Regions from separate parts of the Paenibacillus sp. FSL W8-0919 genome, predicted to be linked through region 1. Evidence: a T-box and tRNA genes for the amino acid it is inferred to sense, from the RefSeq annotation. Region 1 holds a T-box; the other regions hold tRNA genes.
The links. The T-box of region 1 lies ahead of leuS (leucine--tRNA ligase). A T-box ahead of a tRNA ligase gene usually reads a tRNA of that ligase, here a tRNA-Leu.

Region 1 (4,498 bases):
TGGTCGGCACAGGGAAGCTGCTAACGGAGGAGGGCTTCTCCCCCGAACAGCTTCAGGAAAGGGTCGCGGTACCCGGCGGCATCACCGCTCAGGCGCTCATTTTACTGAACTCGCACCTGAACGGCTTGTTCTACCAATTGATCGAAACCACACACGACAAGTATGAGGAGGATCTGGCAAAACTGGACGCCGCATTCGGCTTCTCGGTTAACCGGCCACGATATTGACCAGTTTTCCCGGAACGGCAATGACTTTGCGAATGCTCTTGCCTTCCAGCGCCTGCTTGACATTTGGAAGGGAGAGGCTATGCTGCTGCATGGCTTCTTGATCGAAGTCTTTAGCAATTTTGGTGCGGTCCACGATTTTTCCGTTCACCTGGACGACGATTTCCACCTCGGCTTCTACGGTCCAAGCCTCATCGTATTCCGGCCAAGGAACATACGTGATGCTCTCGGTGTGTCCCAGACGGCTCCACAGCTCTTCAGCCAGATGAGGCGCGAGCGGGGACAGCATTTGAACGAAATTCTCCATCGCCTTCCGCGGGAGCTCATCCGCCTTGTAGCCCTCGTTGATGAAGATCATCAACTGGCTGATTGCGGTGTTGAAGCGCATATGCTCGATATCCTCGGTAACCTTCTTAATCGTTTTGTGCAGGATCCGTTTCCATTCGTCGGAACCTTCCCCGTCCACGATTTTTGGATTCAGTTGGCCGTCATCGCCAATGAACAGACGCCATACGCGGGAGAGGAAACGATGCGTGCCTTCAACACCGTTCGTGTTCCATGGCTTGGTCGCTTCCAGCGGCCCCATGAACATCTCGTATACCCGAAGCGTATCGGCTCCATATTCGTTCACGATATCATCAGGGTTGATGACATTGCCGCGGGATTTGCTCATTTTCTCATTATTGTTGCCGAGAATCATGCCTTGGTTCACGAGCTTCTGGAACGGCTCCTTCGTATCGACGACTCCGAGATCATAGAGCACCTTATGCCAGAATCTTGCGTACAGCAGGTGAAGCACCGCATGCTCGACGCCGCCGATATACAGGTCTACCGGGAGCCATTCCTTCTGCTTCTCCTTCGAGCACAGCTCATCCGGGTTATGCGGATCGATGTAACGGAGATAGTACCAGCAGCTGCCTGCCCATTGTGGCATCGTGTTGGTCTCGCGGCGGGCTTTCATGCCCGTCTCCGGATCAACCGTCTCCACCCATTCCGTCACATTCGCCAGCGGAGATTCGCCGGTGCCGGACGGTCTGATCTGATCCACGTCCGGCAGCAGCAGCGGCAGCTGGTCTTCCGGAACGGTCTTCATCGTTCCGTCCTCCAGGTGGAGAATCGGGATCGGCTCGCCCCAGTAGCGCTGACGGCTGAACAGCCAGTCGCGCAGCCGGTACGTGACCTTCTTCTTACCCTTGCCTTCTTTCTCAAGCCACTCGTTCATGGCCTGAATAGCAGCCTCATTGTCCATTCCGTTGAGGAAGCCGGAATTGACGTGCTCGCCGCTTCCGGTGTAAGCTTCTTCCTCCACGTTGCCGCCCTTCACCACTTCAATGATCGGAAGCCCGAATTGCTTCGCAAACTCCCAGTCGCGGGTATCGTGGCCCGGAACGGCCATGATCGCGCCGGTTCCGTAGCCGGCGAGGACGTAATCGGCGATCCAGATCGGCAGCTTGGCGCCGCTGGCAGGGTTGATGGCATAAGCCCCGGTAAAGACCCCGGTCTTGTCTTTTGCCAGATCCGTACGCTCCAGGTCGCTCTTGCGGGCTGCCTGATCCTGATAAGCCTTCACCGCTTCCCGCTGCTCTGGGGTCGTAATTTTGTCCACCAGCTCATGCTCCGGTGCCAGCACGCAGTAGCTTGCGCCGAAGAGGGTGTCCGGACGGGTCGTGAACACTTCCAGCTTGGCGTCATGCCCATCGATATCAAACCGCACCTCGGCGCCGACCGATTTGCCGATCCAGTTGCGCTGCATGTCCTTCAGGCTTTCGCTCCAATCCAGCTCATCCAGATCCTCAAGCAGCCGGTCCGCATACTCGGTAATTTTCAGAATCCACTGCCGCATCGGCTTGCGGACGACCGGGTGGCCGCCGCGCTCGCTCTTGCCGTCAATGACTTCCTCGTTCGCAAGAACCGTACCCAGCGCTTCGCACCAGTTCACCGGCACCTCGGCTACATAAGCAAGGCCCCGTTTGTACAGCTGGATGAAGATCCATTGCGTCCATTTATAATAGTCCGGATCCGTCGTACTGATCTCCCGGTCCCAATCGTAAGAAAATCCGAGCGACTTGATCTGGCGGCGGAAGTTATTGATGTTCTGGATGGTGAATTCGCGTGGATGCTTGCCTGTATCCATCGCATATTGCTCTGCCGGAAGGCCAAACGCGTCCCAGCCCATCGGATGAAGCACGTTGTACCCACGCATCCGCTTATAGCGGGAAATGATGTCGGTGGCCGTGTAGCCCTCCGGGTGCCCGACGTGAAGACCCGCTCCGGAAGGATACGGGAACATGTCGAGTGCATAAAATTTCGGTTTGGACGAGTTGTCCTCGGTTTTAAAGGTTTTGTTCTCTTCCCAATACTTCTGCCATTTCGGTTCAATGACCTGCGGCTTATAGCCGTGGCCGGCTGATTGTTGATCCGTCATACTACATAGCTCCTCCTTCACTGTCGAACGGACAAGGCTGTTAATGCCGCTGTCCTGAAAACAAAAAAAACCTCATCATCCATAGCGCTGACGCTAGGGACGAGAGGTTTGATTCCCGTGGTACCACCCTAGTTAGTGCAAGGCATGCTTTGCCTTTCACTCCCTTTGCATCCTTATCGCGGATGAGACGGCGACGTTTCATCGACCGACGGATAAATAAGCATTCTTAAGATCCGAAAGCCGGGTTCGCGCCGCTGCTCAGAGGCGAGTTCATCCCTTGCGTCAACCGGCTTCCACCAAATGCACCGGCTCTCTGCATGATCGCATACGGAACTACTAGTCCCCTTCATTGCATTACTATGATTTCCATTTTAATGTGGCTATTATACCCAAAAAGCCGCGCCAAGTCAACGGAGTTCGCCCTGGGACTTGCGGTAATGCTCCGGCGCCGTTCCGACCATCGTCTTGAACATCCGGCTGAAATGGGCCAAATGCTTGAAGCCGGCCGCCCGGCTGACGTCCGTAATGCTCATATGGGGGTGCAGTCTCAGCAGGATTTTGGCCTGGTTAATTCTTCGGTGGTATACATATTTGAATACGGTCGTTCCGGTGACCTCCTTGAACAAAGAGGACAAGTAATGCTTCGTAAGATGCATGTCCCTGGCAATTCGGTCCAGCGTCAAATCCTCCATGTAATGCTCTTCCACAAACGAGACGACGTGCTGTACATGGCGCTCCTTATCAGAGATCGAATCCTGCTGCTGCACTTCGCTTTGACACCAGCCCGCAATGACGTACAGCATTTCCTGAAGCCGAAGCTTCAATCGCTCCTGCTTGAAAGCAGCTTCCGCCCCCCGCAGCCGGTTCATATCCTCCAGCAGCCGCTCAAACTCTTCCCTCCTCTGCCCAGTCAGCGTCATCCGGTGATTGCGCAGCGTTTCGAAGGGATCCAGCAGGACCGATCTTGCCGATTCGGGCAGCTCCCTGCACACCCAGGCGGGATCGAAATGGATAATGCTCCGGACATAGCGCGAACCCGGCTCCACATTCGGGCAATGCAGCGTCAACCCGTTCATCAGGAGCAGGTCCCCGGGCTTCAGCGCAAAAACGGAGTCTCCGATCAGATACGTGCAGCGTCCTTCATGAAAATAATAAATTTCGTAAAAAGCGTGGGAGTGGAAAGTCCCGCCGGATAAAGGCCGGTCATTATAGCAGCCGAGTTCAATCGGTTCCCTCAGCAGCATCCGGTCAAAGCCCGGCATCCAGGATGGTGGAGTCGTCAACCGCGAAGACATGTGGGAATCCCCCTTATCGAGGTTATGAATCAATTCCCCGGGAATTTTGGCGGGGTCTCCCTTTATTATAATGGATTTATCCGATCCGCACGGCTAAGTTTTGGGCCTTGACGCACAGCTCTCCCGCTTTGAAGGCATGCTCCTGGGTCATGGCGCGCTCCGTCCGCTCCAGGCAATCGAGAATCAGCTCACCGAAGAACGGATAGCCGACCTTCCCCTTCAGCTCCATATGGAACTCCCCGTCCTTGTTCACCAAGTACAGATGATCACCATGCGGGTGTCTGGCAATGTCGATATACTTGCGAAGCTCAATATATCCGTCCGTGCCCAGGATGAAGGTTCTGCCGTCACCCCATGTCCCGAGTCCCTCCGGCGTCAGCCAGTCGACCCTGAAATAATTCGTCGCCCCGTTGTCGCCAAGCAGCGTGGCATCCCCGAAATCCTCGAGCTCCGGATACATCGGATTCGCATAATTGCCGACCTTGCTGCTCAGCACCTGGGCATCCCTGCAGCCTGCATAAAATAAAAACTGCTCGATCTGGTGGGAGCCGATA
Region 2 (4,498 bases), 160 kb from region 1:
CTCCAAAGTCAGCTTCCTGTTCCGCCCGATCGTTTCCATGTTCAATATGCTGATCTTTCCGGTGGCAATCGCCGGCTTCTTCTACTACCTGCTTAGGCCGATTGTGGACTACCTGGAACGGCGCAAAATCAAACGATCGATCGGCGTGCTCATGCTGTACTTCGTATTCGCCGGCCTGATGGCCATCTTCGGCATCGTCGTATGGCCGACATTGCGGGAGCAGATCGAGAATTTCATCAGCCATATGCCGTTTCTGGTCGAGGACATGCAGGATCAGCTTGACCAGCTGCAGCAGGCGCCGTACTGGTCCCGCTTTATCCCGACCGAATCGGAGCTCGCGACATCCTTGACCGAATACATGAACCGAATCATTAATTGGGTCAGCAATTCTGTCAATCATCTGGTTACCGTTGTGTCCAGCGTGCTTGTCATCATTGCAACGATCCCGATTATTCTGTATTACATGCTGAAGGAAGGCGGGAAGCTCCCCCCTAAACTGCTCAGCGTGCTGCCAAGACGCTACCGGCGCGACGGGCAGGAGGTTCTCGTCGAGATCGACGGCGCGCTCAGCAGCTTTATTATCGGTAAAGTGATTTTGAATCTTATTCTGAGCCTGCTCATGTATATCGGATTTTTGATCATCGGTCTTCCTTATTCGCTGCTCTTGACGGTCGTTTCGTTCTTCCTGAATTTCATTCCATACATCGGCGCGGTGCTTGCAAGCATCCCCGTCGTCATTATCGGGTTTATCGAATCGCCCTCCATTGCCATCTGGTCCCTTGTCGTCATTATTATTGCTCAACAGATTCAGGATAATATTTTGACGCCGGTGATCTATGGCAAGCAGCTCGATATCCATCCGCTGACAACCATTGTTCTTATACTCGTCGGCGGCGACTTCTTCGGCATCCTCGGCATTCTGCTCGCCATCCCAGCCTATATGATCATCAAGATCATTGTGGTGCGGATTTATGAAATGTTCTTGGCCGAGAAAGTGGATGAATTATAGAGCCCCGCGCACGCAAAAAAAGATGTCCTCAGGTCTTATTCCACTTAGGAAATCAGGGCCTGGGGGACATCTTTTCGTTTCATTTCGTAATCTGCGTACCGCTTACGCGTTGCCCCGGAGAGAGCGGACAACGAAGTGATGCTCGTCCTTGCGGAGCCGCTGTCCGCTTGTGAGCGTCACGGTTTCCTCGTCATGGGATGCGAGAACGGCCTTCGGATGGATCAGCCGGTTCCCTCTCCACACCATGACGCATGATCCGAAGTATACGGCATTATCGAATTGAATGGTATGATGCACCGAATACCCGATGGAATTCAACACCGGATAAGCTGTTTTGGGCATGATACGGTGAATGGCGCGAAACGGAATCGCGAGCTCGTCCGGTCCAAGGATCGCCTTCTCCTGCACCGGATCCCACCCCTTCAGAATGCCTTCCACCGTCGTTCTGCCCCCATCTAAACGCTCAATGACTACATGACGGCCAATCCAATGCTTCATGAAGGTCACCTCTTCATCTCTTACGGATTATTCATCCCCAATGTCCGTGGTGCTAGGAATGACCCAATCGACCGGGGCCATCCCGTGCTGGATTAAATATGCGTTTGAAGCTGAGAATGGACGGCTACCGAAAAAACCTTTACGTGCAGCAAAGGGGCTCGGATGGGCGCTCTCCAGAACGAGGTGCCGGCTTCGGTCGATAAACGCCCCTTTCTTCTGCGCATAGCTTCCCCAAAGAATGAAAACCGTTGGCTGCTCCCGTTCATTCAATTTCGAAATGACCGCGTCCGTGAACTGTTCCCAACCTAGCCCTTTATGGGAGTTGGGCTCTCCTTCCTTGACTGTGAGCACGGCGTTCAACAATAGAACGCCCTGCTTGGCCCAAGCGATCAGGGATCCATGATCCGGAATCGGGGCATCCAGATCGGCTGCCAGCTCTTTGTAAATGTTGCGCAGTGATGGGGGGATTGTAACTCCTGGCCGGACCGAAAAGCTAAGTCCTTGCGCCTGTCCCCGTCCGTGATATGGATCTTGTCCGAGAATGACCACTTTGGTGGACTGATATGGCGTCTCCTGAAGAGCACGAAAAATTTCATCCCTCGGCGGATAGACCGTATGCAGCCGATACTCCTCGTCGATCCGTTCAAGCAGTTCTTTGAAATACGGCTTGTCCGTCTCTTCCTGCAGGATCAGGTCCCAATCATTATTAAACAACCGCATGCTCCTACTCTCCCTACATCCCTGGGCTGGACTTCGAAATATGTGTATGGGTATCTTAAAAAATAAGCCGGCACCCTGCAGGGGGCCGACTTATTCTCATAAATACTCGGGCGTTGAGTCATAATGCCGAGGACGGGGGTCGAACCCGTACGGTAGTCACCTACCGCAGGATTTTAAGTCCTGTGCGTCTGCCAATTCCGCCACCCCGGCAAATATTGCTGCGCTGTCAAGCGATTTAACTTCGCTTAATGCCGAATCACCGCATGGGATTCATGCCGAACAACGGAAGTTTCATACATTATTCGTGCGAGTTTTTCGTCTCAGCGACAAAAATGATAATACCATGCCTAACCATATGATGTCAATATATGAACTCTATTATTTTACGCATCACCTGCTTTTCAACGATGTTTTCCTTATAATATGTCTGTTCCCCGTTTAAGCGACTCGATGCGTCTCTCCTGTGCCTCAATCCGCTGCCGCAGCTCGCGCAGCAGCCGGTTCACCAGAACGGCTGCCTCTTCACGCGTCATCGGGTCACCGGGACGGGCATCGTCGAAAAAGCCGTTCTCCACCGCTTCCCGCCAGCTCGCTTCAGCCCAAGGACTGACTTCACGAATCCCTCCAAACGAGCCTGCCGCGCCATTTCCAGTGTTCCCCTGGGAGGCGTACGCTTTCAGATCTGACAAGGTGCCGGCATAAACATTGAGGTCGACCTTTCCCGTTATGCCGTTAATCCGTCCGGAATCGGTGTATTGCCAGAAGGTCCACTTGTTCCAAGCGGGACGGTCATCCGGGACTCGGGTTTCACTGTACCTTGCAATCCACAGGTCATACCTGCCCAAAGACTCATCGAAATTGGCCGCAAACGCGTTGCCGGTATATAGAATGGGCTGCCTTCCTGTCAATCGTTCCACTTCTTCAAGGAAGGCAGCGGCAGCTTGATTGATGGCTGCGCGGCTGATCCCTGCCGGATTATTCTCATAATCAAGCACCGGCGGGAGATCGAACCAGGCTAGCGGGCCTGCTTTTTTCATCGTTTCCACAAAATGCTTCGCCTCCTGCCTTGCCGCCGCAGCGCTCGCCGCCCCTAGAAAATGATAGGCACCGACCAGCAAGCCCGCGGCCTTAGCTCCCTGCACATTTTCTGCAAATTTCGGGTCCTCCAGCGAGCTCCCTTGAGAGGCCTTGATGAAAACAAATGATATCCCAGCTTCCCGAACCTGCTTCCAATCAATGCTTCCCTGCCACCGGCTTACATCGATTCCTCGCGCATGCGAAACGCTTCTGGATTGCATCGGTCATCACTCCTTCTCTCCTATTACCATATGCTGAAGCACCGGATAGGGCGAGCACCATTCGGGATTTTTTGCCGCCGGGTTATGACGGGTGCCGGAATATTTTGAGCAGATTCTCCAAAGGATAAGGAGGAATTGCAGCCCGCTGCCAGATGCCAAGAATACATGCATAGAAAAGGAAACGGGACATCATGAACAGACAAGCCATTGCTTTACTTCTAACCTTGATCGCAGCATTCGGCGTTATTCACGGTCATGCCGATGCCAATCAAATGCCTTCCTCGGCCAAGAAGAGGGATTACTACGAGGAGCGCGGCGATATTGTATGGGAGGTGCCGACCAGCAATAAAGTAATCGCCCTTACCTTTGACGACGGCCCTGATAAGGAGCATACGGAACAAATTCTCAACCTGCTCAAGCAGTACGATGCCAGAGCGACATTTTTCGTGGTGGGCAGCCGCGTCGAGAAGCATCCCGAAATCGTTGCCCGTGCGCTGGATGAAGGTCATGAGATCGGCAACCATTCCTACTCCCATCCTCCGTTCTATAATATTGGGGCAGATGCCTTGAGGAAGGAATTGACCAAGACACAGGATGCCATTTATCAAGCGACGGGGATCCGCTCTGTCTTGTTTCGCCCGCCCGGAGGACGATATAACGATGCAATCGTCAGCGCGAGCAAGGAGGTCGGAATGCTTACCGTCCTGTGGTCCTGGCATCAGGATACGCTGGATTGGCGTAAACCTGGCGCGAATGCCATCGTGCGGACAGTTTTGAAGAACGCCCGCAACGGCGACATCGTACTCATGCATGATTTCGTACCGGGCAGCGACCAGACGGTCGAAGCGCTCAAAAAGATTCTGCCGGAGCTTAAGGAACGGGGCTTTTCGTTTGTTACTGTAACCGAGCTGTTGTCCTACCACGAAAAATCGCATAAGCATATTGAGGTAAACCATTAAGTCCAAGGACGATA
Region 3 (4,498 bases), 2.9 Mb from region 1:
GAGCGTTTGTACTTGCCGTACAAGGGTTGAATATGTTACTTTTACGACAAAGGAATGGGTGGGAGGTCATTGTGGATGGATTGGTTAAAGGAGCGGATTGTTAAAGAGGGGGTCGTGCTGTCGGATCAGGTGCTGATCTTGGACGCCCTGCTGACGCATCAAGTGGACCCGGCTCTTATTATGGATATGGGCAGGGAATTTGCTAGGCGTTTTCGGGATCAAGGCGTGACGAAGGTGATTACGCTGGAATCCTCCGGCATATCGGTCGCGTTTGCGGCTGCGCTGGAGCTCGGGGTGCCGATGGTGTTCGCCCGGCGGAAAAAGACGCTGCTCGCCGATCCGGATGCTTTATGCGAACGGGTTCCGTCTTTTACAAAAGGGATTGTGACCGACATCATGGTGTCCAGGCAGTATATACGGGATAATGACAGAGTACTCTTCATTGACGATATTATTGCCAATGGCGATGCAGCCAGAGGCTTGATCAAAATTATCAGCCGGGCCGGCGCGGAGCTTGTTGGTCTTGGCGTCGTGATCGAGAAAAGCTTCCAGGCGGGTGCGCGGACACTCCGCGAGCAGAATGTTCGCGTGGAATCCCTGGTCACCATTTCTTCGCTGGAGGACGGACATATTCATTTCGACTAGCCGGGATGCAGGTGATCCCGATCGATCCTGCCGATGCAGTCGCATCCGCGCGCTGCCGATACCAACTGCCGCCCTAAGCGAAGCTTGGCGAACCTTGTTTTTTTAAGTGGGCAACCGCTTGTCGATTCGAATTTTCGGCCTAAAATCACAACAAATTCTTTTCGCCCCGGGCATTTTCGCTTATAATAAAGAGGTATAGGCAAGAGAGAGGAGGCAGCAACATGGGGAAACAACCTGTAACCGAGCCGTTTATGATTGAGAAGCTGAATGAAGCGAAGGTACACTTTGAACGTGCTTTGGACTGTAAACATACGGAGTTCGATGATCTATATCCCTATATGATTGAACATCCTCAGTTTTTCTGGTACAAACGATATGTTGCCTGGTCCGAACTTCTGACGATTGCCGGTCTATGCGAAGAGCTTTCCTTCGAGTGGAAGGAGCAGTTTACGCCGCAGCAAGTGGAATATATCGAGAAGCGCGTCATGTCTTCGACGGTGCTGGATTTCTGGTACGAGAAGAATGACAGCATTGAGCCAGCGCAGCGTTAATGGGAATATAGAACATCTGAGGCTTCAGATGTTTATCCATATCGTACAGGAAGACCTAAATGGTTTCATTTAGGTCTTTTTGTTGCAGGAAATGCGCATCCTATTCTAAGGGAGGGAATGATCGACTATGATTAGCGATGAACGGCTGGACGAGCTTCGCTTGTCCGGCGACCTTGTTCGGGTTGTCCGGGACGGCCTCGAGAGCAATGATATTATCGGCTTCGTCGTGGCATGGGATCCCCAGCATGTCATTATCCGCCGGAGAAATCGGCGCGTTGTGAAGCTGGACCGGAATTACAGCTACCAGCTCAAGAGCGAGCCGCGGGTAAGCCCGATTGAACCATAGGGCAGAGGATAAGCAGATGATAAGCAGGCAATAGGCAGGGCATAAGGCATAGATCAGCCGAACGTCGGACATCTTAAGCTGGACGCATGATTATTCAGAAAAGGTGTGATTAGACGCTTGGACATGATCAATGACAAAGTAACAGCTTACAAGAATGAAATTCTCAATCTGAAGCAGAGCATGCCGGAGATGGCAGAGGCTTATCATCATTTCACGGGCGTGTGCTTCCGTGAGGGAGAGCTGGACGAGAAGACGAAGCAGCTGATTGCTCTTGGCATCGGTTTGTTCGCGAACAATGAGCTGTGCACGTTCTATCATATGGAGGAAGCTCGCTCGAAGGGGGCTACGGAGGCTGAAATTATGGAGGCCGTAGCGGTCGCTTCGGCTGCAAGCGCAGGACATGCCCTGTCGCAGGGTCTGACCCGGGTACAGCACCATCTGCAATAGCCTCTAAGGAAACAACCGTCTGTTCCGAATGGATTTCGGGGCAGACGGTTGTTGTTATGTTGTGGACACCGATGGGACCCGATTCATTAAGATCAAGCAAGGTCATCCGTGTAGTCCAGTGGTAATCCGCTCAGCGGACTGGGGCGGCCTCAGCGGGAGTTAGGACGCCTTCTTCCGCCTCCGAGGTGGGCAGATTGAGGTAGGCCCGCATGCGGTCCATCATCTCCTCGCGAAAGGAGGGCCATAGAATGTTGATCGATCCAATGTAGCCCCTGCACGCATAGCGCGCCTCGATTCCTTCCTTGCCCTGACCGATGTCGAACACCTTGATCGCCCGCTTCGCGAATTCCTGCTTCACTTCACGGAGAAGCACGGCCGCCCGCTTCGCTCCGTTGCCGACCACCTCCACATACAATTGCGGGGTCTTGAAGACACCGCTCTCCTGAATGATTCGGCAATCCCGCTCAAACACCTTATGAATGAACATCAGAAGCAGGTAGCTCTTAATCAACGCCCGCTCCTCTGAGGTAACAGCCGGTATGGCCATTAACTTCACCGCCTTTATATAGAAATTGGATATATTATACGAACTTATGTTCTTATTTTAACCGAACATCCATGGTTTAATCAAGTTTTAAAAAAAGTGTTGACTCCCTATTATTACCGTGATATTATATATCTTGTCGCCGCTGATAAGAGCTTGTCTCCGAATAGCGAAGAACATGATACGCGGTCGTGGCGGAATTGGCAGACGCGCACGGTTCAGGTCCGTGTGGGCTAACCCCCGTGGAGGTTCGAGTCCTCTCGACCGCATACCTTATTTACCATGAAGAAGCTCTTGAATTTCCCTTGTGGGAGTTCAAGAGCTTTTTTGTGTGCTTCCCAAAAAAGCCTTAAACTGGTTGCTGGGTTCCAGGAGGCGCCGGGCAAGCTGTTAGCATCATGATGCGTAAAAAAATGAACACAATTCCACCGGATTGATCTACAATGAGCATTAGGCCGGATAACAGGACAACTGGCGGCCATGAGCATCGGCCGATTATCAGCAGTCGATGCCGGTGGGGAACGAGGCCGACGATAGATTAAGCAAGAAGCGGAACTGCAAACGATTCCCGCAGATTCCCAAGATCATAGAGCTGAGGGTGAGACATTGTGAGAGGAAGATATGCATCATTAACGGTAGTATCAACGGCAACCAATTTTATTATGGAGCAAGGGGATGGAAGTACACGTACATATCGAACCTATATGAAACCGAGAGAGTCCGGGCAGCTGGAGCTGAGATTTTGGCATAGCAACTCGGTCGATTCTACTTGGGATGTTGGTTCGGTCGCAAAAGGGAGCATGCCTGGGGGAGCGTGGCGCATTGAAGCGGCTTATGCTGCCGATGGCGGCATGGGCCGAGATGGACAGGTTGTACCTGGAACCAGCGTACAAATTACTTTTGACGGGAAGTCCGGTAAGGAGGTGGCTCCCGGCGAGACGTTCTGGAGCGATCCGGTACAGCTCGAACTGCCCGATGGACATGATCTGGCGTTCACGTGGACGATTAGGACGCTCTCCCCGGGGAAATCGGTGCCGTACAATACGGAGGGGCTGCTCGTATCAGCTTATGAGGCTGAGGGAAACCTGACGGATGACGAGCTTGGAACAGCGTTCATGCCGGCAGAGAACCGTTTGGTCATGCCAGCATTTATAGGATACGCCCGACCGGTCAAGCAGCGGATGATCTTCCTGGGCGATTCCATTACCCAAGGCGTAAGAACGGCTAAAGACGGCTACGATTACTGGGTAGCCCGAATTGCGGATGGCCTATCGCCGGACTACAGCGTATGGAATCTGGGTTCCGGCTGGGCGAGAGCTTATGACGCTTCGGCAGATGGCCCGTGGCTCGCGAAGGCAGCGAAAGGGGACGTTGTTGCGATCGCGCTCGGCGTCAACGATATCGATATCGGAGCGAGAAGCTCCCGGGAACTGCTGGATGACTTGTCCGCGATTGTAAGACGCTTAAAGCAGAGGGAGGACGGGACGAAACCGCGGATTATCCTCTTCACTGTACCTCCGTTTCAATTTTACCGGAGACAGGGAAGAGGTATGGCGTACCGTCAATGAAGTGATTCGCACCCGTCCTCCGGAAGGCGTGGACGCCGTGTTCGATATCACGGAGATCCTGTCCTGCCCGGCTCCGGAGGAGCATCAGATCGAGCCGAAGTATATGAGCTCTTCCGATGATCCGCATCCGAACGGGCTTGCGGGTGCGGTGGTTGCCGAAGCTTTCCTGAAATGGTTTGAAGCGCAGCCGAAAGACCAAAACGCCCTCATGCAAGATTTATCCAAGTAAACAGCAGCAGGTATGCCTGATTCCGGAAGGTAGTTAACCGAGCAGTTAACTGATCTTAAGGGAAAGCTGGTCCCTTTTGTACAGATCTGCGAATATGGCGGCAATAACCGGCGTTTTCGCTTACCAGCCTCAGCACCAATCTTTTATCGCAGTGTAGCGGCGGTTTCA
Region 4 (4,498 bases), 3.0 Mb from region 1:
GGAAGAGGAGAAGGAATATCTCGTTTCCTTCCAGACGGTCATCGCCGATGAAATTTCGGGGAAGGCCGGCAGAGGAGCAACGCCTACCTCCGTATATAAGGCATCAGGGAAAAGCGTGGTCGAAGCGATGCGCAATGCTTCCCGCAAAGTGCCCCGTATCATTTCGCTCGCCCATACCGGTCTGATCGTCATCTCGGATCGCGTGGCGAGAGAGGGCATTATCGATCTCTTCGATTATTTGGACAGAGACTCCGATATCCGGCTGAATGCCGAAGTATTGATTGCAACCCAGGGACAAACCGCAGAGGATGTCGTGTCTGCAATGACACCGATTGGAAAAATCACGGCTTTTGCACTCGAGCAGAAGATCGATTTAACGTCGGGACAGCTTGGAGAGAATTTTCGGATCGAGGTGGATGATGTCATCCGTGGATTGCTTACCCCGGGAGGCGGGCCTTTGGTGAACGGAGTGATGATCGAAGGCAGCGCCGAAAAGGCATCGAAGATGGAAACCTTAAAAAACGCGAAGGTAGAAGGATTGGCGGTCATCTCCCAAATGGCTGTATTTAAAGGGGATCGTCTTGTGAGCTGGTTAAACGCGGACGAATCCCGCGGCACCGTTTGGATCCGGAATAAAATGAAAATCACGCCGATCCATTTGAAGTTACTTGATCAAGGTGGAGAAATATCGCTTGAAGTTATGCGGTCCAAAACAAGGCTGCTCGCTGACTTAGAAGATCCTGCGAATCCGATTATTCACATTCACGTGGAGCCTAATTTCTCGATCCGTGAAGTGAACAGCGCGATTGACCTGCGAAATCCGGCAACGATGAAGCTCCTGGAGGACGCAGCCTCGAAAGAGGTTATTCGTATTATGGAGCTAGCCGTTCGTAAGAGCAAGGAAGTGAATAGCGATATTCTGGGATTTGGTCAGGCTGTGGAACGGTCCGATCCGTCCGCTTGGCGAAAGATGAAGAATCGCTGGGATCAGCTCTTTCCACGGGTGCAAGTGAAATACCATGTGAAACCGGTGATACGAAATTCTCAAATGAGGGATCGTTCCGTTCTATACAAGATCCACAACCAATGAAGGAGGAGAGTCAAATGGAAAAGGTGAAAATCAGCCCATTTCAATTCTTCTCGATATTGGTTCTGTTTCAGTTCGGCACGACGCTCGTCGTAAATTTGGGACTTGAGGCAGGCCGGGATGCATGGATAGCCGTGCTCATCGGAACGGTGATCGGCATGCTGATCTTCTCCTTGAATGCGTATTTGTACACGGCATTTCCCGATAAACTGCCAGTGGAGTATTATCGATTATTGCTCGGGAAATATGTCGGCAGCCTTGTAGGACTAGTCTATGCCGTCCTTTATATGTTCACAGCGGCTCGAGATCTCGTAGACGGGGGACTGCTGGTCATGGCGTCCGCCGCGTTGAGGGAAACGCCGCTTCTGATCGTGAATCTGCTCATGATCATGGCGGTGGCCTATGTGCTGCATCAAGGCTTGGAGGTGCTGGCACGGACGGCTACCATCTTTTTGGCGATTATGTTTATGATCGGGGTGTTCAGCGGGATCGTGATTCTATTTTCCGGGATCATTGACCTTCAGCTCCTGCTACCTGTCATGGGTGAAGGATTCCAGCCGATTCTAGAATCGGTGCTAAAGAAAAACATTCATTTTCCGTTTGGCGAGCTTATCTGTGCGACGGCCATCTTTCCGGCTGTTAACCATACCAAAAATGGGGTGAAAGCAGGACTGCTGGCGATATTGGTTACCGGCGTCATCCTGGCTCACGTGTCGTTGATCACGATTTCAGTACTGGGAGCGGATATTACCGAACGGGCGGTATTTCCGCTTTTGACCATGATGGGGAAGGTAGAGATTTCGGAATTTATCGAGCGGACGCAAATTCTGATCGTGATGGTTCTGATCATCGGCGTGTTCTTTAAAATCAGCCTATATTATTATGCAGCATTGATCAGTTCCTCCATATTGTTCAAAATCCCGTATCGTAAATTAATTTATCCCTATGCACTGGTCATACTCGGCCTCTCCATTATCCTTGCCCGCTCTTACAGCGAGCATCTAATGAAAGGGGGAGCCTACCTGTATACGGTGTTCCCGTTCTATTCCATCGGTTTACCGCTCCTGCTCGTGATCATATGTCTGATCCGCAAAGCCATCCTCGGAAGGCGTTCCGGTTCTGCACCCGGCCCGGGTTCGGGACCCGCTTCCGGTTCCTGAATCCGATTCCCCAGACGCTCTAGGGGGGCTCGTTTCATGCTTCCTCTTGCGGAAGCTGCGATAAAGATCCGGAATAACCAGCAGAGCTAGCAAGAGGATCACGGTGATTCTCTCAACGGGAGAGAAGAGCGTGAAACGCCAGTTAATGATAAAGTTGTACCACGGAAAGCCGAAGAGGATGTCCGTAAGGATCGTTATGGTCAAGCATAATACGGTGGTTAATAACATGATCGAATATTTTTTCAGGAGCATGCAACTCACCTCGCCTTTCGTCTTAGGGGGTCAATCGGATTGGCGCCTCTTATAACCCCGTCCTGTTATAGTATGGAGGGGAGGGAGGTTAAAAATACCGAAGCGGGAGAGCGGGTCATGCGGTACGCCATCATGATGCATACCATGCTTTCGACATTTTTTTTAAAAAATGCTTGCTTTTTAACTTTATTCGTTATATACTCTTAATTACGGTGATCACAACGAGTTGATAACCCAAACACATGCGGTCGTGGCGGAATTGGCAGACGCGCACGGTTCAGGTCCGTGTGGGCTAACCCCCGTGGAGGTTCGAGTCCTCTCGACCGCATCTAATGTAACAGCGAATAAGCTCTTGAATTTGTCCTTGCGGCAATTCAAGAGCTTTTTTGTATATCTGAGTTTTCCGCAGCTCGTATCATCGGTTGAAAGCGTGACGAGGGTTGTACGAAAATAAGAAACAGCTCCCTTCGGAGCTGTTCTCATGCGCTGAGTATCCCACAATTCAATAAGTGGGGGTTGCATCTGCATTAAGTTTGTCTGCCGGCACCGTGCACTTAAGCACCTTGATAGGGATACGTTTCATCCATTACTGTCTTTGGAATGCTACCTTTAGGCCCAGTCCAATGTAGATTGCTCCAACGAATTTGCCGCTCCACTGGCTTAGGCGCCTGATCCATGGCGTCCGTTTAACCACTCTTCCAAGCGTGGAGACACTTAATACAATCGTGGTTGTATACAATATGCTTAGAATCACAAAAATCAATCCCAGGACTAAGAACTGCCCGACCGCTTCACCGCGTTCGTGATGAATAAATTGAGGCAGGAATGCCAGAAAGAAGAGGGCCGTCTTCGGATTAAGAAGCTCAGCAACAGTTGCCGAGACGTAGGATTTCAGGGAGCCTGCCGATTCAACCTGGGGCATTTGCGGTTCGGAGGGCTTGCTTAGGATTGCGCGAATCCCTAGGTATAGCAAGTAGGCTGCGCCTGCAAATTTAACAACATTGAAGGCAAGTGCCGAAGTCATCAATATTGCGGATAGACCTACCGTTGCAAATAAGGTATGAAGGAAATCCCCGGTAGCGATACCGAGCCCAGCCATAATGCCTCCTCTTCGCCCGTTCTGAACGGTACGGGTAATGGTGAGGAGAACGGCGGGTCCTGGAATCAAAAATAGACCAAGAACAACGATGATGTACGTCATAAGAGTCGGAAAATCGAGCATTTGCATTCCCCCTTTATGGTCCTAAAGCGATGGGTCTGTCGTTACTCAAACCATCCTGTCCCTATATTAGAGTCAGATGATTCAAATGGCAAGCAGGTGAATCGATACTTATGCTGCTCTAGAACCTGCCGGATAAGCGTTTTTTCCTGTTCCGTTTTATGGGGTGTTGCCATTATACTTATAGTAATTGAATGGTCTTGGAGCTGGCGTTATGTTATCGCCGTTCCATCATGGATAGATTGACAGCAGGGGGAATTTGACCGGGAAGGGGGAGTGGTCGAAATGGCAAACGTACGAAACCGGTTCGGCACATGGTTGCTGCTGGTCGTCTTGCTGTCCGTGACAGCCGGTTGTGAGGCGCCCGATTCCGGGAGCAGCGTTGTCGCTCCTGCTCCCGTATCGCTTACGCAGAACCATGACGGGAAGCGGAGCGATTCGGACGGATCGGCATCCGGCGGGAAATCCTCGAAGACGGATCAGTCCGGGGGGAACCCATCAGAACCTGCCGGCCAGGGTTCAAGTGGCGAAGCGGATGGAAAGAGCAAAGACGAAGTGGATCTTACGGATGTTACGGCCATGTGGCTTATCAATCACCAAGCAGGCTGGATTGGGGGAGACGGATGGATTGCCTTCAGTGATGACGGTGGAACCGATTGGGAGGTGCAGGCTTATCCCGAGGAGACGGTTCGCCAAATCTTTGCCTTGAACGCAAACCACGTATGGGCCGTCATGGAGAACAATGATTTATATCAGTCGACGGACGGGGGACAGGTCTGG

Region 2: it has a tRNA-Leu gene. The T-box ahead of leuS (leucine--tRNA ligase) is inferred to sense a tRNA for this amino acid. The anticodon was not compared.
Region 3: it has a tRNA-Leu gene. The T-box ahead of leuS (leucine--tRNA ligase) is inferred to sense a tRNA for this amino acid. The anticodon was not compared.
Region 4: it has a tRNA-Leu gene. The T-box ahead of leuS (leucine--tRNA ligase) is inferred to sense a tRNA for this amino acid. The anticodon was not compared.

The regions. Positions count from the first base shown of each region.
Region 1 is NZ_JBBOPV010000001.1:5,983,670-5,988,167, forward strand. It holds gene comER (late competence protein ComER) at 1-227, shown strand, start outside; gene leuS (leucine--tRNA ligase) at 208-2,649, opposite strand; T-box leader at 2,742-3,008, opposite strand; gene NST44_RS27195 (AraC family transcriptional regulator) at 3,057-3,944, opposite strand; gene NST44_RS27200 (Gfo/Idh/MocA family protein) at 4,021-4,498, opposite strand, start outside.
Region 2 is NZ_JBBOPV010000001.1:5,825,071-5,829,568, forward strand. It holds gene NST44_RS26460 (AI-2E family transporter) at 1-1,009, shown strand, start outside; gene NST44_RS26465 (hypothetical protein) at 1,112-1,507, opposite strand; gene NST44_RS26470 (uracil-DNA glycosylase) at 1,535-2,221, opposite strand; tRNA gene NST44_RS26475 (tRNA-Leu) at 2,352-2,437, opposite strand; gene NST44_RS26480 (glycoside hydrolase family 25 protein) at 2,644-3,525, opposite strand; gene NST44_RS26485 (polysaccharide deacetylase family protein) at 3,717-4,484, shown strand.
Region 3 is NZ_JBBOPV010000001.1:3,111,185-3,115,682, forward strand. It holds gene NST44_RS13810 (xanthine phosphoribosyltransferase) at 76-645, shown strand; gene NST44_RS13815 (hypothetical protein) at 867-1,196, shown strand; gene NST44_RS13820 (hypothetical protein) at 1,324-1,542, shown strand; gene NST44_RS13825 (carboxymuconolactone decarboxylase family protein) at 1,666-1,989, shown strand; gene NST44_RS13830 (hypothetical protein) at 2,120-2,536, opposite strand; tRNA gene NST44_RS13835 (tRNA-Leu) at 2,719-2,802, shown strand; gene NST44_RS13840 (SGNH/GDSL hydrolase family protein) at 3,142-4,101, shown strand; gene NST44_RS13845 (hypothetical protein) at 4,103-4,330, shown strand.
Region 4 is NZ_JBBOPV010000001.1:3,029,338-3,033,835, forward strand. It holds gene NST44_RS13405 (Ger(x)C family spore germination protein) at 1-1,090, shown strand, start outside; gene NST44_RS13410 (GerAB/ArcD/ProY family transporter) at 1,105-2,247, shown strand; tRNA gene NST44_RS13415 (tRNA-Leu) at 2,744-2,827, shown strand; gene NST44_RS13420 (LysE family translocator) at 3,086-3,721, opposite strand; gene NST44_RS13425 (WD40/YVTN/BNR-like repeat-containing protein) at 4,004-4,498, shown strand, end outside.